DNA from 4 places in the Streptomyces sp. NPDC007264 genome. Region 3 is predicted to be linked to each of the others. Evidence: riboswitches for the same ligand, from Rfam matches in the RefSeq annotation. Region 3 holds a riboswitch; each other region holds the start of a gene.
What was found. Region 3 has a riboswitch for cyclic di-AMP ahead of ACFYMU_RS17955 (NlpC/P60 family protein). Riboswitches for the same ligand answer to the same signal wherever they lie in the genome.
Positions count from the first base shown of each region.

Region 1: another riboswitch for cyclic di-AMP. It lies ahead of ACFYMU_RS27275 (transglycosylase SLT domain-containing protein); the one in region 3 lies ahead of ACFYMU_RS17955 (NlpC/P60 family protein).
Region 2: another riboswitch for cyclic di-AMP. It lies ahead of ACFYMU_RS25500 (C40 family peptidase); the one in region 3 lies ahead of ACFYMU_RS17955 (NlpC/P60 family protein).
Region 4: another riboswitch for cyclic di-AMP. It lies ahead of ACFYMU_RS22980 (M23 family metallopeptidase); the one in region 3 lies ahead of ACFYMU_RS17955 (NlpC/P60 family protein).

Region 1 is NZ_JBIAFD010000018.1:141,304-146,436, forward strand. It holds gene recQ (DNA helicase RecQ) at 1-919, shown strand, start outside; gene fahA (fumarylacetoacetase) at 951-2,177, opposite strand; gene ACFYMU_RS27270 (HAD family hydrolase) at 2,533-3,354, shown strand; gene ACFYMU_RS27275 (transglycosylase SLT domain-containing protein) at 3,338-3,835, opposite strand; cyclic di-AMP (ydaO/yuaA leader) riboswitch at 3,840-4,005, opposite strand; gene ACFYMU_RS27280 (CocE/NonD family hydrolase) at 4,375-5,133, opposite strand, start outside.
Region 2 is NZ_JBIAFD010000016.1:109,399-114,531, forward strand. It holds gene ACFYMU_RS25475 (8-amino-7-oxononanoate synthase) at 1-520, shown strand, start outside; gene ACFYMU_RS25480 (DUF397 domain-containing protein) at 669-893, opposite strand; gene ACFYMU_RS25485 (helix-turn-helix domain-containing protein) at 903-1,763, opposite strand; gene ACFYMU_RS25490 (ATP-binding protein) at 2,015-2,473, shown strand; gene ACFYMU_RS25495 (DUF6328 family protein) at 2,608-3,144, opposite strand; gene ACFYMU_RS25500 (C40 family peptidase) at 3,224-3,697, opposite strand; cyclic di-AMP (ydaO/yuaA leader) riboswitch at 3,701-3,895, opposite strand; gene ACFYMU_RS25505 (hypothetical protein) at 4,300-4,605, opposite strand; gene ACFYMU_RS25510 (ATP-dependent Clp protease proteolytic subunit) at 4,610-5,133, opposite strand, start outside.
Region 3 is NZ_JBIAFD010000009.1:187,579-192,711, reverse strand. It holds gene pcrA (DNA helicase PcrA) at 1-1,364, opposite strand, end outside; cyclic di-AMP (ydaO/yuaA leader) riboswitch at 1,851-2,020, shown strand; gene ACFYMU_RS17955 (NlpC/P60 family protein) at 2,029-3,225, shown strand; gene ACFYMU_RS17950 (TnsA-like heteromeric transposase endonuclease subunit) at 3,757-4,239, shown strand; gene ACFYMU_RS17945 (hypothetical protein) at 4,494-4,664, opposite strand; gene ACFYMU_RS17940 (hypothetical protein) at 4,914-5,133, opposite strand, start outside.
Region 4 is NZ_JBIAFD010000013.1:154,059-159,191, forward strand. It holds gene ACFYMU_RS22965 (GNAT family N-acetyltransferase) at 1-961, opposite strand, end outside; gene ACFYMU_RS22970 (HPr family phosphocarrier protein) at 1,148-1,429, shown strand; gene ACFYMU_RS22975 (GntR family transcriptional regulator) at 1,675-2,370, opposite strand; gene ACFYMU_RS22980 (M23 family metallopeptidase) at 2,567-3,319, opposite strand; cyclic di-AMP (ydaO/yuaA leader) riboswitch at 3,332-3,478, opposite strand; gene ACFYMU_RS22985 (M16 family metallopeptidase) at 3,726-5,114, opposite strand; gene ACFYMU_RS22990 (M16 family metallopeptidase) at 5,111-5,133, opposite strand, start outside.

The DNA of each region.
Region 1 (5,133 bases), on a different contig from region 3:
GATGCTGGCCCTGTGCGAGACGGCCCAGTGCCGCCGCGGCCATCTGCTCGCCTACTTCGGCCAGGACCCCGAGCCGAGCGGCTGCGGCAACTGCGACACGTGTCTGGTTCCGCCCGACACCTGGGACGGGACGATCGCGGCGCAGAAAGTGCTGTCCGCCGTGTGGCGGCTGCACCGGGAGCGGCGGCAGAAGTTCGGCGCGGTGCAGATCGTCGACATCCTGCTGGGACGGCGCACGGCCAAGGTGATCCAGTTCGACCACGACCAGCTGTCCGTCTTCGGTATCGGCGAGGAGCTGACCGAGGGCGAATGGCGGGGTGTCATGCGGCAGTTGCTGGCGCAGGGGCTGCTGGCGGTCGAGGGCGAGTACGGCACGCTGGTGCTGACCGAGGAGAGCGGTGCGGTACTGCGGCGGGAGCGTGAGGTGCCGCTGCGCAAGGAGCCGAAGAAGCCGGAGGTGCCCCGGTCGTCGGGCTCGGCACGGCCCGAGCGCAAGGCGAAGGCGGCCGCCGCCGAGCTGCCCCCGGAGCTGCTGCCCGCCTTCGAGGCCCTGCGCGCGTGGCGTGCCGAACAGGCCCGGGAGCAGGGTGTCCCGGCGTACGTCGTCTTCCACGACGCCACGCTGCGGGAGATCGTCATGCGCCGGCCCGGTTCGGTGGCGGAGCTGGGCACCGTCGGCGGGGTCGGCGAGAAGAAGCTGGCCACGTACGGCGAAGGGGTGCTCGGGGTGCTCGCGGCCCTGGGCGGCCCCGCCGAGGCCGCCCCCGCCCCCGCCCCCGCCCCCGCCGAGGCCGCCCCCGCCGACGCCGACGCCGACGCCGACGCCGACGCCGACGCCGACGACGGCGCCGGACCCGGCCCGGAGCCGGACCGGGACATGGGGCAGGAGCCGGAGCCGGAGCCGGACGACTGGTTCTAGAACGGCGCCGGGCCCCAGCGCCCGGCGCGCCTCAGCCCGCGGTGTCCACCGCCGGTACCACCCGGCCTGTCACCTCGCCGAGCCCGACCCGTGTCCCGTCCGGCCCGGGCGCCCACGCCGTCAGCGTGACCACGTCCCCGTCCTCCAGGAACGCCCGCTTGCCGTCGGGGAGTTCGAGAGCGTCGCGGCCGTTCCAGGTGAGTTCGAGGAGCGAGCCGCGTTCGCGCTCCGCCGCGCCGCTCACGGTGCCCGAGCCGTACAGGTCGCCCGTCCGCAGCGACGCCCCGTTCACCGTCATGTGGGCCAGTTGCTGGGCCGCCGTCCAGTACATGGTGGAGAAGGGTGGCCGGGAGACGACATGGCCGTTGATCGCGACGGAGATGCGCAGGTCGTAGCCGGCCGGTTCCTCCCGCGCGTCGTCCAGGTACGGCAGCAGCGGATGGGTGCGCTCCGGCGGCGCCACCCGCGCCTGCTCCAGCGCGTCCAGCGGGGTGATCCACGCCGAGACCGATGTGGCGAACGACTTGCCGAGGAACGGCCCCAGCGGCACGTACTCCCACGCCTGGATGTCCCGCGCCGACCAGTCGTTGAGCAGGCACAGCCCGAAGACGTGGTCACGGAACGCGGACAGCGCCACCGGCCGGCCCAGCCGCGACGGGACCCCCACCACGAAGCCCACCTCCGCCTCGATGTCCAGGCGGACGGACGGGCCGAAGACCGGAGCGGGGTCCGTGGGGGCCTTCCGCTGCCCCTGTGGACGCACGACGTCCGTGCCCGACACCACGACGGTCCCCGACCGCCCGTGGTAACCGATCGGCAGATGCTTCCAGTTGGGGGTCAGCGAGTCCTCCGCGTCCGGACGGAAGATCCGCCCCACATTGCGGGCGTGGTTCTCGGAGGCGTAGAAGTCGACGTAGTCCGCGACCTCGAAGGGCAGGTGGAGGGTCACCTCGGACAGCGGGCGCATCAGCGGCTCCACCGTCTCCCGGTGCGCGGGCACCGTCACCCACGCCGTCAGCGCCCGGCGCACGTCCGACCATGCGGTGCGGCCCGCGGCCAGCAGCGGTCCCAGGGACGGCCGCGCCAGCAGGGAGGCGTACGGGGAGCCGAGGGCCTCGGCCGCCGCGCCGGCGTCGAGCACGTGGTCGCCCAGGCGGACGCCGACGGTGCGCTCGTCGGAGCCTGCGGGGGAGAACACGCCGTAGGGGAGGTTGTGCGGGCCGAAGGGGTCGCCCTCGGGGACGTCGAAGGGGGGCATGGGATGCTGCCTCGCTCTCGTGCGTTCCGGTGGTGCCGTGCAGGGGTGGTTGCAGGTGGTCGCGGCACACGTTACGGGTGGGCCGCCCGTCGTGGACAGCGTCTACCGGCTGCGGCGGCGGACGGACCCGCACCCACCGGACCGTTCTCCCACAGCTCCCAGCACCACGAGATGATCACGTGGCTGCGCGACCGCTTCGAAGGCGGGGTGCAGGTGCGCGAGTGATGCGCTTCGTGTGCTGCGGCACGGGGTTCGCGTCGTCGCGGCGGGTACGGCATCTGGCCGCGGCGCACGGCTGGATCCTCGTCCGGTTCGCGCCGAGCACGCCGGGGTGTTCCATCCGTATTCTCTGATCATGGCCGCACCCCTTGCATATGCACTCATCGCCACCGACCTGGACGGAACCCTGCTGCGTGGTGACGACACGCTCTCCGACCGGTCGAAGGCCGCGCTGGCGCGGGCCGTGGCGGCCGGCGCCCAGCACCTGGTGGTCACGGGGCGTCCGGCGCCCAGGGTGCGGCCGCTGCTCGACGACCTGGGCAGCAGGGGGCTCGCGGTGTGCGGACAGGGCGCGCAGGTGTACGACGCCGGCGCGGACCGGCTGCTGTTCTCCGTCACGCTGGACCGGGAGTTGGCGGAGACCGCGCTCGGCAAGGTCGAGGCCGAGGTGGGGCAGGTCTACGCGGCCGTCGACCAGGACGGGGTGCACGGGCTCACCCTCGTCGAGCCCGGCTACCGGATGCCGCACCCCACCCTGCCCGCGGTGCGGGTCGAGCGGCGCGACGACCTGTGGTGCGAGCCCATCAGCAAGGTGCTGCTGCGCCACCCCACCCTGTCCGACGACGAGTTGGCGATGGCGGCCCGCGGTGCGATCGGGTCGCTGGCGACGGTCACCATGTCGGGGCCCGGAACCGTCGAACTCCAGCCGTGCGGCATCACGAAGGCGACGGGACTCGCGCTGGCCGCCGAGCATCTGGGCCTGAGCCCGTCCCGGACCATCGCCTTCGGCGACATGCCCAACGACATCCCCATGTTCGACTGGGCCGCGCACGGCGTCGCCATGGCCAATGCCCATCCCGAACTCAAGGCGGTCGCCGACGAGATCACCCTGTCCAACGAGGACGACGGCATCGCCGTCGTCCTCGAGAGACTCTTCGGGGTCAGTACGCGCTGTTGACGTTGTCGATCGAGCCGTACCTGTGGGCCGCGTAGTTGCAGGCGGCCGTGATGTTCGCGATCGGGTCGTAGGGGTCGTACGCCGTGCCGGGCACGTGGTAGGTGCGGAAGGTCGGGTCGATGACCTGCAGGAGGCCCTTGGACGGGATGCCCTTCGCGGCGTTGCTGTCCCAGTTGTTGATGGCCCTCGGGTTGCCCGACGACTCGCGCATCACATTGCGGTAGATCCCGTTGTAGGACCCGGGAATCCCGTGCTTCGCCATGACGGTCAGCGACTGACGGATCCAGCCGTCGAGGCTGCCGCGGTAAGCCGTGGCGGTCGCCGGTGCGGCGGCGGGAGCGGCGGCCGAAGCGCTCGTCGCACCCACGACGGGAAGAGCGAGCACGGCGGCACCGGTCGCCGCGGCGGCGAGGGTGCGGCGGATGCGGGCGGCCTTGGACCGGTCGTTCCGACGGCGTGCGGGCAGGGCGAAAGCGGGCATGTCGTTTTCCTCTCCGGCGCCTGCGAGGTGAGCTGTCGGGTTCGGGCTGGGAGGTGCCCGGCCGTGTCCTCGGTTCCGAGGGCGTGGCTTCACCCCGAGCCGTTCCGGCGCGGTGTCCGGTTCGGCGACCTACCTGGGTCCCCCGCTCCTGCCGTCATCGGTCGATGGGCCCTCGAGCGGCGGCAGGATTCGGCGATCCGCTCGGGTCGAGAGGAAGGTAAGCGAGGGGAGATGTCGGGAACAAGCCGGAAGTCGCGGTCCAGCCGAAATGACCTTGAGATTCCGCAATGTGGATATTGGTCCCCCGTGGAGTCGGCAGTCAACATGCCCTTTGTAGAAGGAAAGTTGACTACATGACCGAAAAGAGCCATATAGTGGTGGCGTGACCGAATTCACTGGCGCCCTGCCGACGGTAAGGAACTTGGCGTTATGGGAAATCGGGTGCCAATTCGGGCAAATGGGGTGGAGGTCGCCGGCCCCCCCGAGGATCCCCGCACGCCTTCGATGTCCTGGTGGCGAAGGTCACAGGAAGTGAGCCCTTAATGCCCCCTATTCGGGCATTTCGCTGGTGCGGGGGAGGTGGGCGTCGTACGGGGAATCCGCGTCACCCATGTCCGGTGGAACACCACTTCGTCGCCGTCCCCGCAGACGAGCTCGTCCGACACGACGAACTCCGCCGCCGTGCAGACGATCCCGGAGTGCGTCTCCACCCTGGCGTCCCATCCCGTCTCCGGGCGGTGCATCCGCACGGACCGGTCCCAGCGGGCGCGGGCCGTCAGCGGGTCGGCGTCCTCGACGGTGTACGTCTCCCGGGCGTCCTCGGCGACCTCGAGACCGTCGGGGTACACCAGAACACCCTCCCGGCAGGGGGCGAGTTCCAGGCGCCACTCGCCCTTCGCCACGTCCCGGACCACCAGCCGGCTCGGGCGCGGTTCGTCGAGCGTGGCCGGGGAGCTGACGCCCAGCGGCTCGGCGTGCTCCGGCTCCCCGAACACGAGGGGCGGCCCCGACTGCGCCGTGCGCACGGGAAGTTCGAGCCGACTGCCCGACGGATCCAGGACGAGGCCCGCCTCCGCGCCCGGTTGCGGCCACAGCCACGGCCAGTACACGGAGGACACGGCTAGGCGGATGCGGTGGCCGGGCGGGAAGGCGTGGCCGGTGCCGCCCAGCTCGACCACCACGTCCTCGGTGGCCCCCGGGGCCCGGGAGGCCGTCCGGTCGCCGCCGGCACGCGCGGACAGGTCCAGGACGCCGCGGGTGACGAGGACCGACGTCCCGTCGGGCGCCACGTCGCACAG
Region 2 (5,133 bases), on a different contig from region 3:
CGGCGGCCGGGGCGCCCCGCACGCGGCGGGGCTCGCGGGCGCGCCCGACGTGGTGGTGACGGTGACGCTGTCGAAGTCGCTGGGCAGCCAGGGCGGTGCCGTGCTGGGTCCGGCGCGGGTGGTCGACCACCTGGTCAACGCGGCCAGGACGTTCATCTTCGACACCGGGCTGGCCCCGGCGGCGGCGGGTGCGGCGCTTGCCGCCCTGCGCCTGCTGCGCCGCGAGCCGGAGCGTGCCGAGCGGGCGCGCGAGGTGGCGACGGGCCTGCACGCCCGCCTCACGGCCGAGGGCCATGAGGCGGTGCGGCCGGATGCCGCCGTCGTCTCCGTGCGCGCGCCCTCCCCCGAGCAGGCCGTGCGGTGGGCGGCGGACTGCCGGGCGGCGGGAGTCGCCGTCGGCTGCTTCCGGCCGCCGTCGGTGCCGGACGGTGTCTCCCGGCTGCGTCTGACCGCCCGTGCGGATCTCACGGACGGGCAGATCGAGCACGCCGTACGCGTGATCGGCGAGACGCGGCCGTGAGTCGGCGGAACGGCCGTGCATCGCGCGTGGTTCGGGCGGAACGGACAGGACTCGTCCGCAGCGGTGCGGGAATATTCATCTGGGAATTGACATCGACCGCGGCCGCGGAATGGCGCGCGATCGAGCCCGCCGCGCGGAATTGATCAGATCAGTGCAGCCCGTTCAGGAACTCCTTCCAGGTGTCGGGGGTGAAGAGCAGGGCCGGTCCGGCCACGTTCTTGGAATCGCGCACGGCCACCAGCCCGGCCCAGGGCCCGGGGCCCGGACGGGCGGTCTCGACACAGTTGTTCATTCCCGTACTGCGGCTGCTGCGCAGCCACCGCACGCCGTGCACGGATGCACTGGAAGGGACATGCCGAGGCGGTGCTGACATGGTGCCTCCTTACGCAACGCCTGCCAACGCGGCGATGCACTCCAACGATTCCTCGGGTGAAAGGGCGTGGATGCGGAGCGAGTTGAAGGCCTCGCTGTAGGCCTGAAGGTCTTCTTCCCCTTCGAGATAGAGGCTACTCGTCAAGTGGTCTAGAACAACCACATCCAGATCAGACCTGCTCGGAAAGGAGAAGATAACGAAAGGCCCGGTGATGCCGATGTGCGCCCCGGCTGCGAACGGCAGGACCTGGAGTCGGACGTGGGGCAGCGCGGCGGCGTCCAGGAGCCGCCTCAGCTGCCGGGCCATGACATCCGGCCCGCCGACCTCCCGGCGCAGCACCGCCTCGTCCAGGACGGCGCTCAGCCGCAGCGGAGGCTCCGAACGCAGCACTTCCTGCCGGGCCAGCCGCACCTCCACCAGGGTGTCCAGCTCGGCCTCCTCCAGGGTGCCGACGGCGGCCCGCGTCACCGCCCTCGCGTACTCGGGCGTCTGCAGCAGTCCCGGCACCACCGAGGTCTCCAGTGTGCGCATCGTGCTCGCCTGCGACTCCAGGCTGATGAAGTCGCGGTAGGTCGGCGGCAGCACTCCGCGATACGCGTGCCACCAGTTCTGCCGGCCGCCGCCGTCCTCGGAGCCCGCCAACACCAGGAGCAGTTCCCGCAGTCCGGGGTCCTCGACGGCGTACGCGTCCAACAGGAGGCGTACGTCGGCCGGCTTGACGCCGCTGGCGCCCGTCTCGATCCGGCTCACCTTCGACTGGTGCCAGCCGACGAGTGCGGCCGCCGCACCGCTCGTGAGGCCCGACCGGGCGCGCAGGGCGCGCAGCTCGGCGCCGAGCTTGCGGCGGCGCACCGCTGGTCCGTACTGCATGGCCGACTCTCCTTCCGTGCGGCGCCCGGTTCCACGGCGACGGTAGAGGATGCGCCGGGGCCGGGCCCAAATACGCTCGGTCGTCGGAGAGTTCACCGCTTCGAGCGACAGATATATGCATATCCCGGGGGAACGCACCCGTGAGAGCCCTGGTGATGGCAGTCTGGCGCGCAGCACCAAGTCCGGGACCGCACCGGAAACCAACCGCTCCGTGTCGGACTCCGGTCCCGTGGGAAAGGGACGACGTCGCCATGGCAGATCACCAGGAAGCATCCGTCACTCTGCCGAGCGATCCCGCCTCGGTCTCCGTGGCTCGAACATATGTCGCCGACGTCCTCGCGGAATGGGGCCTGCCGAGGGATTCCGAGATCGCCGACACCGTACGCCTCATCGTCTCCGAACTCACCACGAACGCCGTGCAGCACACCCTCGGGAAGTCGCCCACCTTCACGGTCGACGTCGTGCTGGACCGGGACGAGTTACTTCGGATCGGCGTCACCGACAGCCATCCCCGCTTTCCGAGACGGCTGCCCGCGGCCGTGCAGCAGGACAACGGCCGCGGCATGGTGATCATCCGCTGGTTGACCGCGGAGTGCGGCGGCACAGTGAGCGTGCGGCCCACCAGGGAGGGCGGCAAGACGGTCGCGATCGAGCTCCCGTGGAGCACGCCGGTCCAGTCGGTCGCCGCGGGCGGGCAACGGGAGCCGTGACCGCCCGCGCCGCCGGCCGCGAGAGGCGTCGGCGGCCGGTTCCGCCGCGTCGACGCGCACCGTGACCGAGGCGATGCGCGGGGTGCCCGACACCGGGGCCACCCCCTCCGGGGCGGCCGCGGACCGCGCTGCGGTCACCCGGAGTGCTCCGGCCCGTCCCGCCCCGCTTCCGCTCCCGGAGCCCGCGGAGCCGCGAGGACGCCCCGTCCCAGCAGCCAGGGCAGGACGCGCCACAGGCCCACGCAGACGACGAGCGTCCCCACGCCCGCGGCGATGCCGGCGGCCCGGTTGAGCGACACGTCCACCACCAGCAGTACCGATCCGGTCAGTGCGAGCATCAGCATGGTCATCCCGACCGTGGCGAGGCGGGAGGAGACCCGCACGATGACGGGCTTGGCGTTCTGCTGGAAGAGCGAGCGGTGCAGCGCCGCGGGCGCCGTGAACAGGGCCGCGGCCAGCACGGCGAGCAGGAGCGTCGTGACGTACGTGGCGCGCTGGACCGTGTCCAGGGACGGGAAGCGCGGGGTGAAGGCCAGGGTCAGCAGGAACGCGAACAGGATCTGGACCCCGGTCTGGGTGACGCGCAGTTCCTGCAGCAACTCGGCGAAGTTGCGGTCGGCGCGCTCCAGGGGAGTCTCGCGCCGTGCCTGAGGGGGAGCTCGGTCGGCCATGGTGCACGAGTTCCCGTTCCGGCCCTGGTCACGCCCCGGCGGGGCGGCGGCGCACCGGGCCGCCGCCCCGCCGGCCGCGTCAGCCGACCCGCCCGTACCAGACGCTCTTCGTCCAGATCTTCTGGAGCCTGACCACGTCCCCGGTCCGCGGGGAGTGCCAGATCTTTCCCTTCCCGGCGTAGATGCCGACGTGGTAGATGTTCCGGCCCGAGTGGAAGAACACCAGGTCTCCGGCCTTGCGGTGCGAGGAGGAGACGTGGTGCGTCGTGTTGTACTGCGCCGCGGCCGTACGGGGCAGCTTCTTGCCCGCCTTCTTGAAGGCGTAGAGGGTGAGCCCGGAGCAGTCGAAGCGGCGCGGTCCGGTGGCGCCCCACTTGTACGGGGCTCCCTTCTTCGACGCCGCGATCTGGAGAGCCTTGGCCGCCGGAGTCGCGGCGGCCGCGTCGGTGGAGACGCCGGGGACCGCGATGCCGCCGCCGACGGCGGCGAGGGTGAGGGCCGAGGCGGTGCCGGCCCGGGTCAGCAGCGACGGGACACGATTGAGCGCAGTCATGCGCAACCCTTCGTCAGCCGCCTGTGAAGGATGACCTGTCGGATTCGGACTGGCGAAGTAGCCCGGCCGCTCGCGCGGCTTCACCCCAAGGACCTCCGGATCTCTCCGGCGGCCCGCCTTGCCGGGTCCTCCACTCCTGCCGATCCACTCCTGTCGACCGGTCATCCGGGCGGCGGCAGGATTCGGCGTCCGCCCGGACCGCCCCGCCGCGGTGGCGGGGGCTTGTCGTCAGGAAGGGATCTTCACCTACCAGGGTCCGAAAATCACAATGGAATCGGCGATTTGTGGCGTTACTCACCACTCACTCGTTCGGGTGGACAACCGTCCTCTCGAGGGAAGTTGAGGGAGCGAACCAGGCCCCGACCTGCATCGGAGTCCCGCATCGCGCCCTGCGGGCAGGCATGTTGCGCGACTCCTGCGGGCCGGACACCGGAGCCCTCTCTACTCCGGTCCGGGGTACACCATTTGGCCCGTTTGAGCCGCGCCGGACGGACGGCCGGCCGTCCGGCATGCCCATGGAGCGGTCTGCCCGCCTCAGCCTTCCGGCCCGGGGCGCGAGGCCGTCGTCCGCCCCTCGCTCCGGCGGCTCCGGGGGTCCCGGCTCAGTCCGCCCCGGGAGGCACGGCGACGCGGTCCGCGCGGCGTTCGCCGTCGAGGGTGCGCAGGGCGCGGGCGAGGGTCGGGCCGTGCAGTTCGTGCTCCCCGCGCTGGTGCATCAGCGTCAGCGCCTCGCGCAGGGCCGCCGCCTTGCCCACCAGGGCCTGGGCGGCGCGCAGGCCCCGGTAGGTGTCACCGGAGTGCGCGGGGTTGATGCGGCCGAGCAGGTCGACGACATCGAGGTAACGGTCGATCAACTCCGCCTCCGCGCGGGTCAGCGCGGGCAGCGGCGGAAGTTCGGGCGGCAGCATCGGCTCACCTCGTGCCGGGTGCGGTGTGCGATGCCGTGCGGCCGGAGACGATGCGGTCGACCAGTCCGTACTCCACCGCGGCGCGTGAGTCGAGGATCGTGTCCCGCTCGATGTCGGCGGCGATGCGATCCGGCGCCTGCCCCGTGTGCCGCGCCAGCATCTCCTCCAGGCGCCTGCGGGTGCGCATCAACTCCTCGGCCTGGATGGCCAGATCGGTGGCCTGTCCCCGTACCGGCTCCGGCAGGGACGGCTGGTGGATCAGGACGCGCGCACCGGGCAGCGCCAGCCGCTTGCCCGGCGCGCCCGCGGCGAGCAGCACGGCCGCGGCCGACGCCGCCCGGCCGAGGCAGACCGTCTCCACGTCGCAACTGACGTACTGCATCGTGTCGTAGACCGCGGTCATGGCGGTGAACGAGCCGCCCGGGGAGTTGATGTACAGCGAGATGTCGCGGTCGGGGTCCAGATACTCCAGATGCATGAACTGCGCCATCACGTCGTTCGCCGACGTGTCGTCGATCGGCGTCCCCA
Region 3 (5,133 bases):
ACGCGGGACTGGGCGTTCGTGCGGTAGAAGACGGCGACGTCGCCGGCCTGCGCCTCGCCCCGGTCGGTGAGGCGGTCGATCTCGTCGGCGACGAACTGGGCCTCGTCGTGCTCGGTGTCGGCCACGTAGCCGGTGATCCGGGCGCCCGCGCCCGCGTTGGTCCACAGGTTCTTGGGGCGGCGGGACTCGTTGCGCTCGATGACCGCGTTGGCGGCGCTGAGGATCGTCTGGGTGGAGCGGTAGTTCTGCTCCAGGAGGATCGTCGTCGCGTCCGGGTAGTCCTCCTCGAACTGGAGGATGTTGCGGATGGTCGCGCCGCGGAAGGCGTAGATCGACTGGTCGGCGTCGCCGACGACGCACAGCTCGGCGGGGCGCAGGTCGTCCTCGCCCGGCGGCACGTCCTCGGGCCGGCCGCCGCCCGCGGGGCCGACGAGCTCGCGCACCAGGGCGTACTGGGCGTGGTTCGTGTCCTGGTACTCGTCGACGAGCACGTGGCGGAAGCGGCGGCGGTAGTGCTCGGCGACGTCCGGGAACGCGCGGAGCAGATTGACCGTGGTCATGATCAGGTCGTCGAAGTCGAGCGCGTTCGCCTCGCGCAGCCGTGACTGGTAGAGCGCGTACGCCTGGGCGAGGGTCTTCTCGAAGCCTCCCCCACTCTCGGCTCCGCTCGAGCGGGAGGTGCCCCCAGCCGCCCCGGCGGCGAAGTCCTCCTCGTCGATCAGCTCGTTCTTCAGATTGGAGATCTTGGCGCTGAAGGACTTGGGCGGGAAACGCTTGGGGTCGAGGTCCAGGTCGCGGCAGACCAGCGCCATCAGCCGTTTGCTGTCCGCGGCGTCGTAGATGGAGAAGGAGGACGTGAAGCCGAGCTTCTTGCTCTCCCGCCGCAGGATGCGCACGCAGGCGCTGTGGAAGGTCATCACCCACATCGCGTGGGCGCGCGGCCCGACGAGCTGCTCGACGCGCTCCTTCATCTCGCCCGCGGCCTTGTTGGTGAAGGTGATCGCGAGGATCTGGCCGGGGTGCACGCCTCGCTGGGCCAGCAGATACGCGATGCGGTGGGTGAGCACGCGGGTCTTGCCGGAACCGGCGCCGGCCACGATGAGCAGGGGGGAGCCGGCGTGCACGACGGCCGCGCGCTGGTTCTCGTTCAGCCCCTCGATCAGCGCCTGCGCGTCGAGGGCGGGGCGGGGCGCCCCGTCGCGGTAGTGGGAGTCGCGGTCCGGCGGCAGGTCGAACCGCCCACCGAACAGATCGTCCGGAACCGGCTCCGCTCCGTGATCGTCGTCGGGCGGCGGGGGCTCCTCCTCGTGGGCCGGGGTGCCCTTGAGGTCCGCCAGGAAGCTGTCGTCAAAGAGGCTGCTCATCGCTCTCCGAGTCTAGGCCGCCCCACCGACAACCGGTCGCCGCCCCGAGAAGTCCGTCCGGTCGGATCCGGGTCCGGCTCCGGGTCCGGGTCCGGGTCCGGGTCCGGATGCGGATGCGGATGCGGATCCGGTCGGATCCGGGCCCGGTGATCTTCCGCCGCCACCCGCCCGAGCCGTGTCACCGTGCGGGGCCGTGCCGTGACCGGTGGTGACACCACGGCGTGAAGCCTCCCGCCCGCACACCGGCCGCGAGCGGCGCCCCGGGGAACCGGGCACACGGCCCGACTCCGCCCGACTCCACCCGACTCCGGGAGAAACGGCCAACACCCCCCAGACCCCTCCGCATTGACCGAGGAAGACCACACCCACGACCAAGGTCACGAAAATGTATCGGGCATATCGCACATCAACCTTCACACGGGCCGCATCAGTTGGCTACGGTTCCGGGCGGGCCGCACGACCCCCACCGGCGAAGGTCGCCGGGCCGCGCGGCCTCCGCCGAGTCCGGTGCGCCCGCGGGCAGCCGGAGCCGGGGACCCAACCGACCTTGGGGTGAATCGGCCGACCGCCGCGCGGGGGACGGCCGTAGGGCACACCTTCCGGAACCACCCGCCCGAACCCGACAGCTAACTCGGTAGGCGGTGTACGGAAGGAGTCGCCTCCCATGGCGCCGCACCGCAAGGCGCGCCCCTCGGGCACGCGTATCGCAGGCATACGGACTCCCGTCCTCGCGACGGCGGCCCTCACCTCCGTGGCCCTGCTCTCCCAGACGGCGAACGCCGCACCCTCCACCGACGGCAGGCCGAGCCTCGAGGAGGTCGAGAAGAAGGTCGACGAGCTCTACCACCAGGCCGAGTCCGCCACCGACACGTACAACGCGGCCAAGGAGAAGACGGCCAGGCAGCGCAAGCGCGTCGACACGCTCCTCGACGACGTCGCCAAGCGCACCCAGAAGCTCAACGAGGCGCGGGACGAACTGGGTTCGTTCGCCGCGGCGCAGTACCGCACGGGGGCCGCGGCCCCCGACACGGCCACCTTCCTGCTGGCCGACTCGCCTCAGGACTACTTCGACCAGACCCAGCTGATGGGCCGGCTGACCAGCCGCCAGAAGGACGCGGTCGACGAGTACGTCACCGAGCAGTCCACGACGATGCAGAAGCGGCGGGAGGCCACCAAGAGCCTCCAGACGCTCACCGAGTCGCAGGAGAAGCTCAGGACGACCAAGGCGGACGTCCAGAAGAAGCTCGCCACCGCGCGGCAGCTGCTGTCCGACCTGACCGCGGAGGAGAAGGCGCGGCTCGCCGCGATCGAGAAGAAGAAGCAGGAGGAGGCCCAGCGTCAGGCGGAGGAGCTGGCACGGCAGCAGGCGGCCCGGCAGCAGGCGTCCTCGGGCACGACGACCGGCACCTCGGGGTCCTCTTCCACGTCCACGGGATCCACCTCCACCGGATCCACCTCCACCGGATCCACTTCCACGGGATCCACGTCCACGGACACGTACGCGACGAAGGCCGCGAAGGCGCTGGACTTCGCCCGGGCGCAGATCGGCAAGCCGTACGTGTGGGGCGCGACCGGGCCCGACTCCTACGACTGCTCCGGCCTGACCCAGGCCGCGTGGAAGGCAGCCGGGGTGACGCTTCCGCGGACGACGTACGACCAGGTCAACGCCGGCACGACGGTCTCGCTCACCGATGCCCGGCCCGGTGATCTGATCTTCTTCTACGACGACATCAGCCACGTCGGCATCTACATCGGCAACGGCATGATGATCCACGCCCCCAAACCGGGCGCTTACGTGCGCGAGGAGTCCATCTACTACGCCGGCGCGTCCATCATCCACAGCGTGGTGCGGCCGGCCTGAGGCCGCGTACAAGGCCGCCCCACAACTGTCGGATTCTCGGTGATCTGTCGTCAGCTCGTCGTTGGCGACAGATCACCGAGAGTAAGAAGTCGAAGGCTGTCCCGTCTCGCTGAGCTTGGATGAGTCTCATTAATCCGGGCTGGGCGGCCTCGGTTCTCAGGTTTGGTGGCTGCCGTCGAGAGTGCTGTCACTCTCTGGGGTGACTTCCGTCCCGTTCTGGGTGGCTTGTCTCACGGAATCCGTGATGGTCATGCTCATGGGTGGGCTACGAGCGTTGAGGGGCGGCGCTCCGCCGCAGGTGTCGGATTTCGATCTGGCCTGGCTGTCGCACGGAGTCGAGGTACGGAAGCCTCTGGACCATGCGGCCGAGGTGGCCTTCGAGAAGGCGGCTCCGGTCCGGGACTTCCCGTCGTACCGAGGGCAGCGGCACTTTCCCGGGCTGTACTGGGCGGCAGCGACCGAGCGGCATGTCGGGTTCGAGTCGTGGTTGGAGCGCGATCACGCGATCCTCTTGGACTTGATCCGCAGGTCGTGGGGTTCGCTTCGCAGCCGTTCTGGTTGTTCTGGCGTGATGAGGCGTCGGGCCGTGGCCGCTCGCACGCGCCGGACTACTTCGCACGGGCGGACGACGGAACGGGCCTGGTGCTGGACTGCCGTCCGAAGGATCGTGTCGATGCCCGGTCCGCCACGTCGTTCGCCGCGATGCGCCTCGCGTGTTCACAACTGGGCTGGGCCTACCGGCTGGCCGGGGAGATCCCCGCGGTGCGGGCGGCGAACCTGCGGTGGCTGGCCGGCTACCGCCACCGCCGGTATGGGGAGTCGGCGGGTCTGAACGCGGCAGTGACCGCAGCCTTCGCCGTCCCTGCACCGCTGGTGACCCAGGCCGCAGCGGTCGGCGACCCCATCCAGGTTCTCCCAGTGGTGTTCCACCTGCTGTGGTGCGGACAGCTGACTGCGGACCTGTCCTACCCGCTGAGCGACCGCACCCTCGTGAGCCGGAGTGAGGAACGATGAGGCAGGCAAGTCCCCCCGCGTGGGGTTCTGCGCGTTGGCGATCGCGTTCGCTTCGATGGGCGGGTCCATTCGGTGGCCGGACTCGCGGGAACCACGGTCCGACTGATCGACAGCAGCGGGGCGCCATCGTGGGTGATGTTCAGCCACCTGATGGCCTCCAACGGGTTCGAGCTTCTCGACTCCGAGCCGGACACCCCGGCGCTTCCGGCGTTCGGATTGCTGGACACAGTTCCTGAACCTGCTGTGCGCAAGGCTCAGTTCTTCGAGCGCCACCTGATCGAGACCGAGACCGGGGTGCCTCCGGATTCACCACCGGGCACGGCTCCCCAGCCGGAGTTCGATCCGAAGTGGCGCACGATCAACGAGCGGATCGTCGCGAAGGCCGCCGAGTTGACCGCTTCGGGGACACCGGTCTCGGAGCGCACGTTGCACCGCATGAGGGTGAGGTGGCGTGACTCGGGTGTCTGGGGTCTGGTCGATCGGCGGGCCACTCGACTGTCCATGCCAAGTACCGGGCGGGCCGACGAACGCCTGGTGGAGGCCCTTGTCGAGGTGCTGGCCGATCAGGAGGACAAGTCGACCGGCACTCGGAGCCGAGTGATGCGCCAGGCGGAAAGGCTGGTGGCCGAACGTCACGGTGAGGGGGTGGTGCCCATCCCGCCTCGGTCGACTCTCTACCGGCTGGTCAAGGTTCTTTCCGAGGGCCGGCACAGTTTCGATGCGGCCACGACCAGGCGGTCGCTGGCCCGCCGGCCGGAGGCGCCGTTCACTCCGACGATGGCGGCTCGGCCGGGCGAGATCGTGCAGATCGACACCACTCCGCTGGACGTGCTGGCTGTCCTGGACGACGGGGTGACCGGCCGGGTCGAATCGACCATCGCTGCCGATGTCGCG
Region 4 (5,133 bases), on a different contig from region 3:
CCCGCTGCCGCCGCCGTCCCTCCTGGCCGCTCTCGGCGTATCCCGCGGAGACCACCACGAGCCCCTGCACCCCGTGCTCGCCGCACTCGGTGACGACCTCGGGAACACGCTCCGCGGGCACGGCGACGACGGCGAGGTCGACCGGCTCGGCGATCTCGCGGACGGAGCGGTGGGCCGGGACCCCGTCGAGTTCCTGCTGCCCGTCGGGGAACGCCCTGTTCACCGCGTACAGGCGGCCGGTGAAGCCGGCGTCCCGGAGGTGGTCGAGCACGCTGCGGCCCACTCCCCCGGGCGCGCGGCCCGTGCCGATGACCGCGACCGAGCCGGGCGCGAGCAGCCGCTTGACCGACCGCGCCTCGGCCCGCTGCTCCCGCGCGCGCTGCACGGCGAGCGACCGGTCGGTGGGCTCCAGGTCGAACTCCAGCCGGACGACGCCGTCCTCGAAGCTGCGCTTCTGCCGGTACCCGGCGTCCGTGAACACCTTGATCATCTTGGTGTTGGCGGGCAGCACCTCGGCGGTGAACCGGCGGATGCCGCGCTCCCGGGCCACCGCGGCGATGTGCTCGAGGAGGGCCGACGCGACCCCGCGCCCCTGGTGGGCGTCCTGGACCAGGAAGGCGACCTCGGCCTCGTCGGTCGGCCCCGCGGCGGGCCGGCCGTCGGCGCCGATGCGGTCGTAGCGCACGGTGGCGATGAACTCGCCGGCCACCGTGGCGGCGAGTCCCACCCTGTCCACGAAGTCGTGGTGGGTGAAGCGGTGGACGTCCTTGGCGGACAGGCGAGGGTACGGCGCGAAGAAGCGGTAGTACTTCGACTCGTCCGAGACCTGCTCGTAGAAGCTGACGAGGCGCTCGGCGTCGTCGGCGGTGATGGGCCTGATGCGCGCGGTGCCGCCGTCGCGCAGCACCACGTCGGCCTCCCAGTGGGCGGGATACTCGTGCCGGTCCGACGCGATCTGCATGGGCCCCAGGGTAAGGCTCGCGTCCGGCGCCGGCGCGGGGCGGTCCGGGGGAACCGTTTGGGAACCGTCCGGGAACCGTCCGGGAACCGTCCGGGCCCCCGGGACACGACCGGCATCCCTTCCGGGCGCGCCTCACCGTATGGGAAACTGGTCTAGACAAGATTGACACCTGAAGGGCAGCATCACATGGCTGAGCGCCGCGTCAACGTCGGCTGGGCCGAGGGCCTCCACGCCCGCCCCGCCTCCATCTTCGTCCGGGCGGCCACGGCCTCCGGAGTCCCCATGACGATCGCCAAGGCCGGCGGCAACCCCGTCAACGCCGCATCCATGCTGGCGGTTCTCGGTCTGGGCGCCCAGGGCGGCGAGGAGATCGTGCTCGCCTCCGAGGCGGAGGGGGCGGACGCCGCGCTCGACCGCCTGGCCAAGCTGGTGGCCGAGGGGCTCGAGGAGCTTCCCGAGACCGTCTGACCCTTCCCTCCCCGCGGTGCGGCGGAGCCTCGTCGGCTTTCACGGCGGACGCGGCTCCGCCGCATTCGTGTCTCTCGGCCGGGGGACGTGCCCGTTCGGCACCACCGCGCGCGCATTCCGCGGGGTGCGCAGAAAATCCCCGAGGCGCACACGAATCACCCACGCGGCTATTTCCACGGCCATGCGAAAAACGGGCAGCCCGAATAGCCCCCGTCGAATATCCCTCTTTGTATACGGTGCTCGTGTTAATACCGAGGCCCCGAGATGTTTACGGCTTGTTGCGAAGTCCTCACACGGTCCGTCCGGTCTCCCGCGCCGGGGAAGCGGAGGCGGTGCGCGGCGGTCGCGCGCTCGGTGTGCAGCGCCGTGAGGGTCCGCGCCCGCTCGCCGTCCCCGCGCGCGACGGCGTCCACGATGCCGCCGTGTTCGGCCCAGGACTCCACGGGGTCGGCCGGCGCCTCCACCGCGTACATCCAGGCGATCTTGTGCCGCAGCTGGGCGAGCGTCGAGGTCAGCGCGGGGCTCCCGCATGCCTGTGCGAGCGTCTCGTGGAACCAGCCGCCCAGCGAGCGCAGATCGTCGCTGTTGCCCTTCCTGGCCCGCTCCTGCCCCAGCCGGACCAGGCCCCGCAGCACCTTCAGATGGGCCTCGGTGCGCCGCTGCGCGGCCCGCGCGGCCCCGAGCGGCTCCAGCAGCATCCGCATCTCCAGGAGGTCGGCGGCCTCCCGCTCGGTGGGTTCCGCCACGCACGCGCCGGCATGCCTGCGGGTGACGACGAAGCCCTCGGCCTCCAGCGTGCGCAGGGCCTCGCGCACGGGGACGCGCGAGACGCCGTAGCGACGCGCGAGGAGTTCCTCGGTGAGCCGGGCGCCCCGCTCGTAGACACCCGCGACGATGTCATCACGGATCGCCGTGCATACCGAGTGCGCCGGAATACGCATGTCCGACCTCCGCCTTAATCCCCGTGAAACGCCGCCGCTCGGCGGGTGTTCAGCCGACTCTATTGCAGCGGGCCGGAATTTCCGACGGCGGACCGGAATCCATGGATATTTTTTGGACAGCAGTCCTTCGAAACGACGATGACCCCGGCCCGTCGGCCGAGGTCATCGGACACCCGCACCCCATCGGGACGCGCGGTCAGACGTTCACACCGTGGGCCCTGAGGTAGGCGACGGGGTTGATGTCCGAGCCGTACTCCGGGGTCGTACGCGCCTCGAAGTGCAGGTGCGGCCCGGTCACGTTGCCGGTGGCCCCGGAGAGGGCTATCTGCCGGCCGGGGGTGACCCGCTGGCCCACGGAGACGCCGATGGACGACAGGTGCCCGTACTGCGTGTAGGTGCCGTCGTTCATCCTGATGACGATCTGGTTGCCGTACGCGCCGCCCCAGCCCGCCTCGACGACGGTGCCGGCGCCGACCGCGTGCACGGGCGTGCCCGTCGCGGCGTGGAAGTCGATGCCGGTGTGGGTACCGGAGGACCACAGGGAGCCGCCGGTGCGGTAGCCGGTGGAGACGTACGAGCCGTGGATCGGCGCCACGTACGCGTTCAGGCGCCTGCGCTCAGCCTCGCGGGCGGCGCGCTCCTTCGCCGCACGCTCCTTCGCGGCCTTCTCCGCGGCCCGCCTGCGCGCGGTCTCCTCGGCCGTCTTCTGTTCGGCGGCCTGCTTCTGGGCCGCGGCCTGGGCGTCGATCGTCTCGGCGACCGAGTCGCCGAGCGAGACGGCCCGCATCAGTCCGGTCTGCTCGACGGGGTCGCCGGCCGCGAACGCGGGGGCGGACAGGGTGCCGATGACACCGGTCGTGGTGAGCGCCGCGACACCCACGGCGTTCGTGGTCGTGCGCTTCACGCGGCTCGGACGGCGGTGCTTCCCGCCGGCGCAGGTGAACGCCATGAAGTGACTGGTCCTTTCCTTCCCTCTCGCCTACCGGGTTAGCTGACGGGTTCGGAGCAGGAAGGTCTCCTACGGGCGGCGCCCGATTCACCCCAGGGACTGCGGTGGGTCCCCGGCTCCCCTGGCTCGCGCCGTACGGGGACTCGGCGATGACTGTCCGGTGCCGCGGACGCGGCCTACTGCCTGACGGACAGCCGGACCGACGCTAAGCGCGGCCTTTCCCGATCGACAAACCGAGCCCGGGATTTGTAGCGCATCCCACAGGGCAGAAGGGCAACCTCCGTGGCAATGCGGACAAAACACCGACGACAGGGGCCCCGGTGACCGAACAGTCACCGGGGCCCCTCGGGACGCCGTCGCCGTGCGCGCGTGTCCTCCACGGTTCCACGCGCGCGTACCCGCCCTCCTACTCGGCCGGGACGACGCTCACTTCGCCGATGCCGAGCGCCTCGACCGGCTCCGCGATCTTCGCCGCGTCGCCGACCAGGACGGTCACCAGACGGTCCACCGGGAACGCGTTCACGACCGCGGCCGTGGCCTCCACCGTGCCCGTGGCGGCGAGCGTCTGATACAGCGTCGCCTGGTAGTCGTCCGGAAGGTGCTGCTCGACCTGGTCGGCGAGCGTGCTCGCGACGGCCGCCGCGGTCTCGAACTTGAGCGGCGCCACCCCCACCAGGTTCTGCACGGCGACATCGCGCTCGGCGTCCGTCAGCCCCTCGGCCGCCAGGGTGCGCAGCACCTTCCACAGGTCGTCGAGCGCCGGGCCGGTGTTGGGCGTGTCGACGGAGCCGCTGATGGCGAGCATCGCCGCACCGGTCCCGTCGGGCGCGGAGCGCAGTACCTGGCCGAACGCCCGCACGCCGTAGGTGTAGCCCTTCTCCTCGCGCAGGACGCGGTCCAGGCGGGAGGTGAGGGTGCCGCCGAGGCAGTAGGTGCCGAGCACCTGCGCGGGCCACACCCGGTCGTGGCGGTCGGCACCGACACGCCCGATGAGCAGCTGCGTCTGGACGGCACCGGGGCGATCCACGATGATCACCCGGCCGGTGTCGTCGGCGGTCACCGGCGGCACGGCGCGCGGCTTGGCGGGCGCCCCCGTCCAGGCGCCGAGGGTCTCGCCCAGCAGTGCGTCCAGGTCGACCCCGGTGAGGTCGCCGACCACGACGGCGGTGGCCGTCGCGGGCCGCACATACCGCTCGTAGAAGGCGCGGACGGCCGCGGAGTCGATGCGCTCGACCGTCTCCTCGGTGCCCTGGCGCGGGCGCGACATGCGCGAGGAGGCGGGGAACAACTGCCTGGACAGCTCCTTGGCGGCGCGCCGGGCCGGGTTGGCGGTCTCGTGCGGGATCTCGTCGAGGCGGTTGCGCACCAGGCGCTCGACCTCGCTGTCCGCGAACGCCGGCGACCTCAGGGCGTCGGCGAGCAGCCCGAGCGCCTTCGGGAGGCGGGACACGGGCACTTCCAGGGAGAGGCGGACGCCGGGGTGGTCGGCGTGCGCGTCGAGCGTGGCGCCGCAGCGCTCCAACTCGGCGGCGAACTCCTCGGCGGAGTGCTTGTCGGTGCCCTCGGAGAAGGCGCGCGCCATGATCGTGGCGACGCCGTCGAGGCCGGCCGGCTCGGCGTCCAGGGGCGCGTCGAGGAGCACCTCGACGGCCACGACCTGCTGGCCCGGGCGGTGACAGCGCAGCACGGTCATGCCGTTGTCGAGCGTGCCACGCTCGGGGGCCGGGAACGCCCACGGCCTGGCCTCGCCGGGCTGGGGCTGCGGGTGGAAGTCCATGGTCGCGAGCTCGCTCACTTCGCCGACTCCTCGTCAT